3 regions of the Halobacillus sp. GSS1 genome follow, and region 1 is predicted to be linked to each of the others. Evidence: predicted binding sites of a transcription regulator. Region 1 holds the regulator's gene; each other region holds the start of a gene.

The links. The regulator Rex, encoded in region 1, represses fermentation and respiration genes when NADH is low (regulators of the CRP and FNR family bind a similar motif). The targets are predictions, from matches to a motif close to TTGTGAAATATTTCACAA.
Region 2: the regulator Rex is predicted to act here: its motif matches at 1,757-1,774, upstream of J0K78_RS12190 (L-lactate dehydrogenase).
Region 3: the regulator Rex is predicted to act here: its motif matches at 1,627-1,644, upstream of J0K78_RS10955 (helical membrane plugin domain-containing protein).

The regions. Positions count from the first base shown of each region.
Region 1 is NZ_JAFLHE010000004.1:5,815-10,031, forward strand. It holds gene J0K78_RS10335 (ABC-F family ATP-binding cassette domain-containing protein) at 1-602, opposite strand, end outside; gene moaC (cyclic pyranopterin monophosphate synthase MoaC) at 763-1,245, shown strand; gene J0K78_RS10345 (redox-sensing transcriptional repressor Rex) at 1,261-1,920, shown strand; gene J0K78_RS10350 (GNAT family N-acetyltransferase) at 1,984-2,538, shown strand; gene J0K78_RS10355 (SDR family oxidoreductase) at 2,576-3,397, opposite strand; gene J0K78_RS10360 (MDR family MFS transporter) at 3,575-4,217, shown strand, end outside.
Region 2 is NZ_JAFLHE010000005.1:98,261-102,477, reverse strand. It holds gene J0K78_RS12195 (L-lactate permease) at 1-679, opposite strand, end outside; gene J0K78_RS12190 (L-lactate dehydrogenase) at 704-1,669, opposite strand; gene J0K78_RS12185 (PilZ domain-containing protein) at 1,967-2,344, opposite strand; gene J0K78_RS12180 (lactonase family protein) at 2,568-3,620, shown strand; gene J0K78_RS12175 (AbgT family transporter) at 3,862-4,217, opposite strand, start outside.
Region 3 is NZ_JAFLHE010000004.1:137,065-141,281, reverse strand. It holds gene J0K78_RS10960 (NAD(P)/FAD-dependent oxidoreductase) at 1-1,041, opposite strand, end outside; gene J0K78_RS10955 (helical membrane plugin domain-containing protein) at 1,059-1,490, opposite strand; gene J0K78_RS10950 (aldo/keto reductase) at 1,853-2,770, opposite strand; gene J0K78_RS10945 (cytochrome P450 family protein) at 2,967-4,163, shown strand; gene J0K78_RS10940 (TspO/MBR family protein) at 4,187-4,217, opposite strand, start outside.

The DNA of each region.
Region 1 (4,217 bases):
GTATCGATGTCCAAGTGGTTGGTCGGCTCATCGAGGATGAGGACATCCGGACTGGTGAGCAGCAGCTTTCCGAGCGCCAGGCGTGTTTTCTGCCCGCCACTCAAGGAGTTAATCGGTGTGTCCCAGTTGAAGTTTTTGAAATTCAACCCGTTCAACACGCCGCGGATATCTGCTTCATACTGATAGCCGCCGGCCGTCTTGAAGTATTCCTGCTTGCGGTCGTAATCCGTCAGCAGCTGCTGGTAGCGTTTTTGATCGTCGAGCAGTTCGGGGTCCGCCATCTGCACTTCCATGGAGCGGAGTTCTTTCTCCAGGTCCTTCAGGTGTTCGAACACCTTCTCCATCTCGTTCCAAATGGTTTCCTCTGACTGCAGCCCTGTATTTTGGGCCAGGTAGCCCATCGTGGTTTCTTTCGATTTGAAAATATTGCCCTCATCGTGGCTCATTTCACCAGCCATCATTTTGAGCAAGGTCGATTTTCCTGCTCCGTTCCGACCGACGATGGCAATCCGGTCGTTCATCTGCACTTCCAATTTGATATTCGATAAAATCAACTCGGCGCCGAAACGCTTCGTCAATTGGTTCAATTGCATGAGAATCATGTCGTTTCACCTCAATAAAATCAGTGTATCTCATAGGCGCGTCCCCTAGCAACACAATGCTCCTGAAGTATGTGAAATCTTTAACGACTTCCGTTTGATTTTTTGGTAGAATAAGAGTAGTGTTTCAATCAGTACTGTTTACAAAAAGGGGTAGAAGAAAATGGCGGAGTTCAGTCATTTTAATGATCAGGGCCACGCCCGTATGGTGGATATTTCAGACAAAAAAGATTCTGTACGGACGGCCATCGCAGCAACAAGTGTACAATTGAACGAAGAGATTTATCATAAAATCACCAACCATGAGATCGGAAAAGGGGACGTCCTTTCCGTAGCCCAGGTCGCAGGCATCATGGCAGCGAAAAACACGTCCGACTGGATTCCCATGTGCCATCCGTTGTCTTTAAAAGGCATTGATGTGTCCTTTGATTGGGATACAGAAGATCAGCCGACCTTACACATCGAGGTTTCCGTCAAAACGAAGGGGAGCACAGGGGTGGAAATGGAAGCGCTAACGGCCGCCTCCGCCACAGCTCTCACGGTTTACGATATGTGCAAAGCGTTAGATAAAGGAATGGTCATCGGCCCGACCTACTTGAAAGAAAAGACAGGCGGGAAGAATGGCGACTACACGAGAAACAGATAAAGGAGTCCGGTGCTAATGGATATCGAACAAACGAAGATTCCACAGGCGACAGCGAAGCGGCTGCCGCTCTATTATCGCTTTTTGAATAACCTTCATACCCAGGGCAAACTGCGTGTGTCTTCGAAGGAACTGAGCGATGCGGTCAAAGTCGATTCAGCGACGATCCGCCGCGATTTTTCCTATTTCGGAGCACTCGGGAAAAAAGGATACGGCTACAACGTCGAGTATTTGCTCTCCTTTTTCAGAAAAACGCTCGACCAGGATGAAACGACACGTGTCGCGTTGATTGGTGTCGGAAATCTGGGGACGGCTTTTTTAAACTACAATTTCACGAAAAACAACAATACGAAAATCGAAATCGCCTTCGATGCGAACGAGGAGCGGATCGGTTCTGAAGTCGGTGGAGTCGGGGTCGAGCACATTGACGACTTAGAAGAAAAACTCGGCGACATTTCTGTTGCTATTCTTACGGTTCCGTCATCCGCTGCGCAAGGGATTGCCGACAGATTGGTGAATGCAGGGATCTCAGGTATCCTCAACTTTACACCAGCGAGAATCAGTGTGCCGTCGAATGTCAGGGTTCATCATATCGACCTTGCTATCGAGCTGCAGGCTCTCGTTTATTTCCTGAAGCATTATCCACTGAACGAAGAGGAAGCAGAGGAAGACCAATAAGAAAGACATACGAGTGTGAAATCATTGAGGTTTCTCACTCTCTTTTTTTTAGGAGGAAAGGGTTTGGAAACATTATCGTTTGGTTCAGAAACAGAAAGATTGGTCATTAGACCGCTTGAGAAAAGAGATTATGAAAGCTGGCTTCAAGGATATGAGGGGCGTTTTCCGTCTAAGCGCCGCCATGATGAAGGCCGTCTTGATATGAGTGTTTGTACGAAAGAATGGTTTGATGAGCTCGTGGAGAAACATCAGCAGTTAGCGATGGAGGATACCGCCTATGTCTTCGGTGTTTTTCTGAAGGAAGACTGTACCCATGTGGGGATGATCGATTTTTCTACCTTAGTAAGATATGATTTCCAGTGGGGAAGAATCGGGTATGCGCTGCATAACCAGCATTGGGAGAAGGGTTATGGCAAGGAAGCGGTTGCTGAAGCGTTAAGGATCGCTTTTGATCAATTGAATTACCACAGGGTCGAGGCCCATATCAATTTGGATAATGCGCCTTCCATGAAGATGGCAGAGAGTATCGGCCTTGAGTATGAATGCACCCGGAAAGGGTTCATCCATGAGTTTGGGGAATGGACGGACAACTTGATTTATTATAAAAATGCAGAATAAAAAAGAAGCTCAGCCTGACGCTGAGCTTTTTTTTATGTTATTCGGTATTTTCTTTCCAGCTTTTGTCCATGAGCATCTTGCCCGGCCACGTGTAGGCCATGATGCCTCCGTCAGCGGTGATGTCTTCACCTGTCACATACGAACTCTCATCAGAAGCAAGGAACAGGGCGACGTTTGCCATTTCTTCTGGACGTCCCAGACGTCCCATCGGAGTGACCCATTTATTCGCTTCACGGAACTCCCGGCCTTCTTCTTCCTGCTTGGACCCTGCAAGTTCCTGAACGAGCGGCGTTTCGATGGTACCCGGAGAAATCGAGTTGACACGGATGCCTTCACGCGCATAGTCGATCGCCATCGCTCTTGTAAAGTTGGTGATGCCGCCCTTAGCTGCATTGTATCCGGAGCGGTCGAGATCTGCGGCCTGGCCGGACATGGATGATGTATTGATGACAGAGCCTCCATTTTCAAGCATGAGGGGGAGGATGTACTTGCTCGTCAAGAACGTACCTCTCAAATCGACGGCAATGATTTTATCAAAGAGTTCCACAGGGTATTCGTGGACCTTTCCGCCTTCCTGATCGACGCCCGCATTGTTGAACAGGATGTCAACTTTCCCGTAATGCTCTTTTACGTAATTGGCGAACTGCTGGACACTATCCACATCAGAAACATCAAGTTCGACTGCTTCTGCATTTCCACCTTCGTTCTTTACTTCATCCACGGTTTTCTGTACTTCTTCTACATTAATATCTCCGCACACGACCGTTGCCCCTTCACTGGCGAAGCGTTTTACGGTTGCCGCACCGATTCCTGTAGCCGATCCGGTCACGACGGCAATTTTATTATCTAAACGTCCCATATTAAAAGAACCTCCTTTTGTTCGTTGCTATCACTCATACCCGCTCTCAGAATCCCTGTAAACCTCCATGAGAACAGAAGGCGCTTACAGTCGAAACATGCGGAATCATGGTTAACGAACAGCTCAGGTGGTATAGTAAATACTAGTTCGCGTATCGAAAGAAAGCGGGTGAGACGATTGAGTAAACTGCCTCATAAATGGCTCGTGGTCGTGTCGGTCCTTTTCGGGACATTCACGGTCATTTTGAACAATAGTATGCTGAACCCGATTCTGCCGCGCTTCATCGAGATTTTTGAATCCGATGCCGTTGCGGTCGGGTGGATTTTAACGATCTTCATGGTATCGATGGGGATGACGATGCCGCTTACCGGCTATTTCGGTGACCGGTTCGGGAAAAAGAAAGTGTATCTTGTTGGACTCTGTATTTTCCTTGCAGGTTCCACGCTCGGATTCTTTTCATCGACGCTCGGTATGGTCATCCTATCCCGCGCGATCCAGGGAATGGCCGGCGGGTTGATGATGCCGATCGCCATGGCGCTCATCTTTAACTCGTTTCCACGTTATGAGCGTGGACTTGCGGTCGGCGTGTACGGCGTTGCCGCCATGGTCGCACCTGCCATCGGACCAACCATCGGTGGATTTCTCATCCAGTATCTGGACTGGCCGTGGTTATTCGCCTTCAACATTCCGTTCGGACTGACGGGACTTATTTTATCATCGAAATTTCTTGAACGGACCGAAACGGACCCGACGAAGCGGTTTGACCTCGTCGGTTTCCTGATTATAGCGGCAGGCATTGGTTCGGTGCTGTTTGCCTTAG
Region 2 (4,217 bases), on a different contig from region 1:
CGAAAAGGGCAGGCAATGTTTCTTTGATACCTTTTCTTCCATTAAGAAGGAACACGAGTAAAAAAGGAATGATGAAAGAAATCAAAGGTAAAAGGTAAGCAAGAGTGCGGGACAATTCCATGGTTTCGAGGTTCCCCATCTGTGCACCAACAATGACAGGAATACCAATGGCTCCAAATGCTCCTGAAGCTGCGTTTGCAATCAAACATAACGCCGCGGCTTTCAAAGGTCGGAAACCTAACTCGACAAGGAGAGCGGCACTGATGGCAATAGGGACACCGAACCCGGCTGCACCTTCCAAAAAGGCGTTAAAGCTGAATCCGATGAGCAAAAGCTGCAGGCGCTGATCCTGAGAGATGTTGGCTATACTTGAACGGATGACCGTGAATTTTCCAGTGCGCACCGCGATTTTGTATAACCAAACGGCCATGATGACGATGTAACCGATTGGCCACAGCCCGTTGGCGATTCCATGAAAAGAAGCAGCAATCGCATTTCCCATCGGCATGTCAAAGAATAGTACAGAAGACAAGACGCTGAGGATAAGGGTGAGAAGGGCAGCGAGAATGCCCTTCATCCGGAAACGCGTCAAGGCTAAAAAGAAGAAAATAATCGGCAGCGCAGCGACCAAAGCGCTCAGCCATACGTTTGAAAATGGATCATATTGTTGTAACCACATCCGTTATCACTCTTTCTGTACAGTCTAGTAGGTAGGTTTCACTTCGAAATGATCGGCCAGGATATTCTGGAGTACATCTGCGCTGTATTCCAGCTGCGTTTGCTCTTTTTCACTTAAATTCAGCTCCACGATATTACGGATGCCCTGGCGATTGATGATGGCTGGTACACCGATATAAACATCTTGAAGATTGTACTCACCATTCAAGTAAGCACTCACGGTCATCACACTGTTTTCATTACGAAGGATGGCTTTCGTAATCCGTGTCAGACCCATAGCTATGCCATAATAAGTGGCGCCCTTTTTCTCAATGATCTGATAAGCAGCATCTCGTACATTTGTGAAAATGTCCTCAAGGTCACCCATAGTATAAGGTTCATGGCGGCGGACCAGTTCAAGTACCGGTACTCCACCAATCGTCGCTTGACTCCATACAGGGAGTTCTGTGTCTCCATGTTCTCCTATGATATTGGCGTGAACGTTTGTTGGGTTGACATCAAAATATTCACCTAACAAATAACGGAACCGTCCGGAATCAAGGATTGTTCCACTTCCAATCACACGTTCTTTCGGAAGTCCACTGAATTTCCATGTAGCATAAGTAAGAATGTCCACGGGGTTCGTTGCAACGAGGAAAATGCCATTGAATCCACTCGCCATCACTTGATCCACAATCGTTTTAAAAATAGATAAGTTCTTTTTCACCAGGTCTAAACGAGTTTCGCCGGGCTTTTGGTTGGCGCCTGCACATAGACAAACAATATCTGCATCTTTACAATCTTCATAATTTCCGTACCAGGTTTTTGTTGGGTTTGGAGCAAATACTTTTCCGTGATTCAGGTCCATGGCATCTCCCATGGCTTTGTTTTCATCCAAATCGATAATGACGAATTCCTGCGTCACAGATTGGTTCAACATTGCAAAAGCATAGCTGCTTCCCACAGCTCCAGCTCCGATTAAGGCGACACGGTTTACACGGTTTGTAGTCATTTGAATTCCTCCAAATAATCGAATTATGTTTGTGAATCATTTCACATACTTATTGTGCAATATTTCACCGGAAGATACAATAGTTTTTTGTGAAGTTTTTCACAAAAGAATAATATACATAAGAAGTAAGCGATTTCTTGTTCAAAAGTTGTACACAATTAATCAGTGAGATAAAACTGAGGGGGTTATGTGTTTGCTCTAATAAAAAAAGCGAAGGGGAACGGTTGTCCGTTCGCCCTTCGCTTTTTTTCGTCCTAGTTATGATTCGGTCTTTTGAAGGTTTCTCATGATTGTTGTTTATATTTCATTCCCATGATCATGGTTGTTGGCGTAGGATTTGAGTGCTTCCACCAGCGCTTTACTTTCTGCTTCATCCAAGTCCATATAAATCCCATAATTAAACTGGGCAATTTTTTTCTTCCAAACAATGGTCCCAGGTAGGAGGAAATGCTGGCTATTCAGGTAGAAACTGATGGACAATTTGACCTCGTGTCCATCCTGGTGAGGAAGATCCAGGTTTGTGCTCAACTTCATTCCCTGGGGGCTGATATCTATGATGTGGGCTTCACCTTTTGATGTATGCACCTCTTTTTTTCCTATTCTATGAATACGGAAGAAAGCCTCGAGCGGTTTTTTGAACTCATAGCGGAAGTAATCTTTCCTTTTATATCTCATGTTCCTAACCTCCCCGGTTGTTCAGTTGAACCTTTGTATGTTCATCATACGTTCCCGTTACTGGAATGACAAGATATGGATGTATCATTAAAGGGATGAGAATCCGGGTATATAAAAGAGGGAGATGACAGTGATTTTGAAGCGAAGCCGTTTATGAGATAATGAAAGGAAGCGGCGGTCTGTTAGGATCGTCCACTACAACCGATGTAAAGGAGTTTTCTTAATGACAAAGTTTGTTGGATATGTAGGAACCTATACAAAAAAGGATAGTAAAGGTGTCTATCAATTTACGCTGGATACGGATAACAAAGAATTGCAAGATGTGAAATTAGCGGCTGAGCTGGGCAACCCGACATACGTAACCGTGAGTGACGACCATAAGAAGCTATATGCGGTGACCAAAGAAGGAGAAAATGGCGGCGTAACGGCTTTTTCCATTCAAGAGGGAACGGGAGAGTTAACGAAATTAAACACGCAAACGGCTGCAGGATCTCCTCCATGTCATGTCAGTGTCGATCACGAGAACAACACGGTGGTAACAGCGAATTATCATACAACGAATATTGTCTCTTACTTAACAAAGGAAGATGGATCTCTGAATCCAGCAGCTGCTATAGTTGAACACGCGGGTACAGGCCCACATGAACGACAGGAGAAACCACACATGCATTATGCAGGTTTTACGCCTGATGAAAAATATGTGATCGCGATTGACCTTGGAAGTGACCGCGTCATCACATACGCCGCTAATCAAGGGGATTTAACTCAAGTCCAAGTATTCAACACAGCTCCTGGAAGTGGACCTAGACATATCACGTTCCACCCGAATCAAAAATACGCTTATGTGATGACCGAGCTGAGTTCAGAAGTCCTTGTGCTTCACTATGACGAGAAAGATGGTAGCTTTACAGAACACCAAGCGATTAAAACGATTCCGGATGGTTTTAACGAAACCAATGACGGAAGTGCCATCCATATTTCTTCAGATGGACAATTTGTGTATGCAGGAAATCGCGGACATAACTCCATTGCTTCCTATAAAGTAGATCAAGACACGGGTCAGTTAACGTTTGTAGAATGGACTTCTACGGAAGGAAATTGGCCGCGTGATTTTGTGCTGGATCCTACTGAGGAATTCTTAATTGCGACGAACCAGAAGTCAAACACGATGACCTTGTTTGAAAGAGACAAAGAGACAGGAAAGCTGTCACTCGTTCAAGCGGATGTTCATGTTCCGGAACCTGTTTGTGTGAAGGTTATGAATAGCCAAAGCTAAACTTTGATAATAGGAATTTTGGGGGAATGAGAATCAAATAGCTCTGGTCTCCTGTCCCACTACATGAAATCTCTCAATTAAGAACATAAAAGAACAGGATAGATATCGATGCTATCCTGTTCTTTTTTTAGTAGATGCCGAGGCTTATATTAAAAGTGTTAGACCAACCTTAGGTATATCTTTCTTTGCTATACAAAAAAGGGCTCCTTAACGGGAGCCCTTTTCATGTTAACAAGGTGATTTAATTGATATACATACCTACCCCAGGACCAAACGGGATTCCTAAGAGGGCAAAGGCTAGCAATAGAACGATCCAGACACTCAAGAAGATCACTGCGTATGGCAGCATGAGTGCAATTAAGGTACCAAGGCCAGCTTTCTTATCGTATTCTTTCATAAACGCAAGGACGATGATGATGTAAGGGTTCATCGGTGTAATGATGTTCGTCGATGAATCGGCAATACGATAAGCCGCTTGAATGAACGCTGGGTGATAGTCTAATAGATAGAACATCTTCAGGAAAATTGGTGCTTCAAGGGCCCACTGGGCAGAACCACTGAAGATGAACATGTTCATAAGCGCCGTCAAGAAGACAA
Region 3 (4,217 bases), 130 kb from region 1:
TGCAAGTGTACCTGAATTGACAGGTTCAAACTCTTCAAAGCTCTTGTCTTCAAGGAAGGCATATAGGTTATAACCAACGGTCTCACCCATCTGCCAAGCGATTTGTGCAGTTGGTGGCTGCGGGCGTTCTTCACCTGGTTTGAAATAAACCGCACTGTCACCAACAACAAATACGTCTTTGTGAGATACGGACTGAAGGTAATTGTTCACAGACGCACGTCCACGATTCACTTCAATACCGGATTCACCGACAAGTGGATTTCCTGCAACTCCGCCTGTCCAAACGAACGTGTTCGCTGTCAGCTTACGGCCGTCTTTCAACTCGATAACGTTTCCTTCTACATTCGTGACAGGAAGTTCTGTCAGGAATTCAACGCCGCGCTTTTCAAGACTCTTCGTTGCTCTTTCAATTAAGTGATCAGGAAGCATTGGCAAAATTTTCGGCATCGCTTCTACAAGTGTGAGCTTGATTTCATCAGGGTTAACGCCATATTTTTTAGCCATTGCTGGTGTTTCATCAGCCAATTCACCGACAAGCTCGACACCAGTCAAGCCACCGCCTCCAATGACGATGTGTGCATCAGCTTCGTTATTGGACGCTGCATAATCACGGATACGAGCTTCCACATGTTCACGGATTTTGTTTGCATCTTCCGCAGATTTAAGAACCATGCTGTGTTCCTGCAATCCTGGAATCCCGAAGTAGTTGGTTACACTACCCAGTGCCACGACCAAAGCATCGTAGAACAATTCAGAACCATCTTCCAGTGAAATCTTTTTGTCGTTGACAGAAAAGGACTCGACCGTTGCAACCTTAAGGTTGATGTCTTTTCCTTTCAATAACTTTTCAAGAGGAAGTGCTGCCGCCTGCTCAGAAATGTTTCCTGCTGCTAAACGGTGCAATTCTGTAATGATTTGGTGTGTCGGAGTTTTGTTAATGATTGTGACGTTCGCTTCGGAAGCGTCCATGTATTGGCGTACAGACAACGCAGCAAGAAGCCCGCCGTAACCGCCGCCTAAGATGACGATTTCTTTTGACATGTTGATTCCTCCATTTCCTACTCTTTGTGATTGCGTTCAGCAGATACTTTTAAGTATGCGTTGACGAAACGGAACATTTTCTGAGCCTGAGGGTCTTTCAACATCTTCATCAAGCCGAATAGTCCGATGACTTCTGAGCTGCTTTCCGCATGATCTTTCGCTTCGATTGCGTTCTGCGCTACTTCTTTCACGGTATGTTTGAGAGGCTCAGCCACTTCTGACATGAACTCAGCCGTGTCTTTTTTCAGAACTTCATCCGTCGCAATCGATTGAACGGTGTCGTAGGAGCTTGAAAGAATCTTCACCAATTCGGTAAGCTTCGGAAGCTCTTTCACAAGAACAGTCAAAGATTCCTGTACTTCAGGTTCCAGTAGTTGGTCGAGCAGTTCACGCTCGTCACGAGCAACGTTTGTCTGCCCGTCTTTTTCTGTTGTGAATGAATCTGCCATATCCACTTCTCCTTTTTTGAGCCCGGGGCTCATTTTTTTATAAGTAAATAACTAGTACAAGCAACGAAAGCTCCACCTGTTATAAAACAGTAAGAGTGCCATTTTATAGCTAACGTTACTAGAGTAAAATATAATCTTGTGAAGCACAACACATTCTGACAAAATAAACGGTTACATTAATAATTTTTTTCAAAATCTCTGTTCTTTTTACAGCATTTTCAATCAAAAAGACGGATTTATCACTCTTATTATCATTCGCTAAAGATATTTTCTCATACTGTAATATACCTTTTTTAAATGAGTAAAGGTTCTCCATACAAGAAAGAGGCTAACCGGGACCCGATTAGCCTCCTCCAACAATGTTACGGTAAATCGTTACCGGCAGCGCGGTAAAGCTCGTACCATTCTTCTCTGGACAACACAATATGAGAAGCTTTGGCAATGTCCTGCATTCGCTGGGTATTCATGGTTCCCACGACAGGTTGAATGTTAGCAGGGTGACGCAGAATCCAGGCAATGGCGATGGCAGAATCCGTCACGTCATACTTCCCTGCAAGTTCCTGCAGCTTAGCATTCACTTCCGGAAAAGCGTCATTCCCTACAAAAGGACCTTCAATCATTCCATGCTGGAATGGCGACCAAGCTTGAATGGTTATATCATTCAGGCGGCAGTATTCCAAAACATTGCTGTCCCTGACGATGGCCGGGTCGTTATGCATGTTCACATTGAATCCAGCATCAATCATCGGTGTATGGACGATGCTGAGTTGCAGCTGGTTGACGATCAAGCTGTCGCCCATATATTTCTTCAGCAGTTCCATCTGCATCGGGTTTTGGTTACTGACGCCAAAGTAACGCACCTTCCCACTTTCTTTCAGTGTAGCAAACGCTTCAGCTACTTCTTCCGGCTCCATCAATGCGTCCGGACGGTGGAGTAGAAAACTATCCAGGTAATCTGTATTCAACCGCTTCAGACTTCCGTCTACAGACTCCAAAATGTGTTCTTTAGAAAAATCGAAGAAACCATTGCGAATGCCACACTTCGATTGAAGCATGATGTCCTCACGTGACACATCCGTCTTTTTGAGGGCGTCAGCAAATACGGATTCCGATTCGCCTTTTCCATAGATGTCAGCGTGATCAAATAAGTCGACCCCATTTCCGACCGCATTTGTAATCACTTCCGATGCATCCTTCGTGCTCAGTTCACTCATTCTCATACAGCCGAGCGCAATCTCCCCGACCTGTAAATCACTTTTTCCTAATTGAATTTTCTTCACAATGCTTCCACCTTTCATTCCAAACCTATCTTTATCTTATCACTTTCCCTCAAAACCTTAAGAAATAACGCTTACCAGTAAAAGGAGTACCAGGTCACCCATAATCTGGATGACCTGGTACTCCTTTTATTTCCAATAACACTCATTCCCTTATATACTTTATATAAGATCGATCATTTCAGAGGAGGAACTTTGTATGGGGAACATGGAAACACTGAATCAATCGAACTTCAAAAAAGGCGCCTATTCGTTTTACGAAGAGCTTCGAGAGGGTCAACCGATTTTTCCAATGTACAATGATGGCACGAATCACTCCTGGATGATTACCAAGTACGATCACGTGAAAGAGCTGTTGAAATCACCTAGTTTCATTAAAGACCAAAGCAAGTTATTCTCATCTTCCACCCAAGACACGGGCGAAAATGACTTCAACATCTTCCAAAACATGATGCTCGACGTGGATCCGCCCGACCATACACGCCTGCGTAAACTTGTCCAACCTTACTTCAACCCTAAAACCATTAAACAACTGGAACCAAGAATCCGTGAAATTGCGGATGACCTGTTGAACCAGATGAAACAAAAAGATACCACGGTCGATTTAATTGATGATTATGCTTTTCCGCTGCCCATTATCGTCATCAGTGAGATGCTCGGTGTTCCCGCAGAGGACAGGGATAAATTCAGACAGTGGTCCAACACGATTGTCTCTGCCTCCAACGAAATGGACCCTGACTTCATGGTGGATGTAGAAGCGTTCACTACATATCTGACCGAGCTTTTTGAACAACGTAAAGCAGAGCCTCAGGATGATCTCGTTTCCCACCTCATCCAAACGGAAGAAGACGGGGAGCAACTGACAAGAAATGAACTCTACTCTATGATTGTCCTTTTAATCATCGCCGGTCATGAAACAACCGTCAATTTGATCGGGAACACGATGTTTGCCCTGTTTGAGCATTCTGACCAGCTTGAAAAAGTAAAAGCTGACCCATCTCTCATACCTGGGGCCATTGAAGAAGGGCTTCGGTATTACAGCCCTGTCGATTTCTCAACGGCCAGATGGGCAGATGAGGGCATTGATTTCCACGGCCAGCCCATCCGACGTGGGGATTTCGTTATCGCATCGATCAGTTCGGCTAACCGTGATGAAGAAAAATTTGAACATGCTTCTCACTTTGATGTGACGAGAGAAAGAAATGCGCATGTGGCATTCGGTTTCGGCATCCACTTTTGTCTCGGTGCCCCGCTCGCCCGACTCGAAGGGAAAATTGCGCTGGAAAAATTACTAACCACTTTCCCAGATATTGATCTGAAACGCAGTGGAACCCAGCCTGAATGGCGGTCTGTTTTCCTATTAAGAGGACTAGATTCCCTCCCCGTTTCTTTATAAAAAAAGGCCACTTGATGAGCTCATCAAGTGGTTTTTCTTCTAAATACATATATA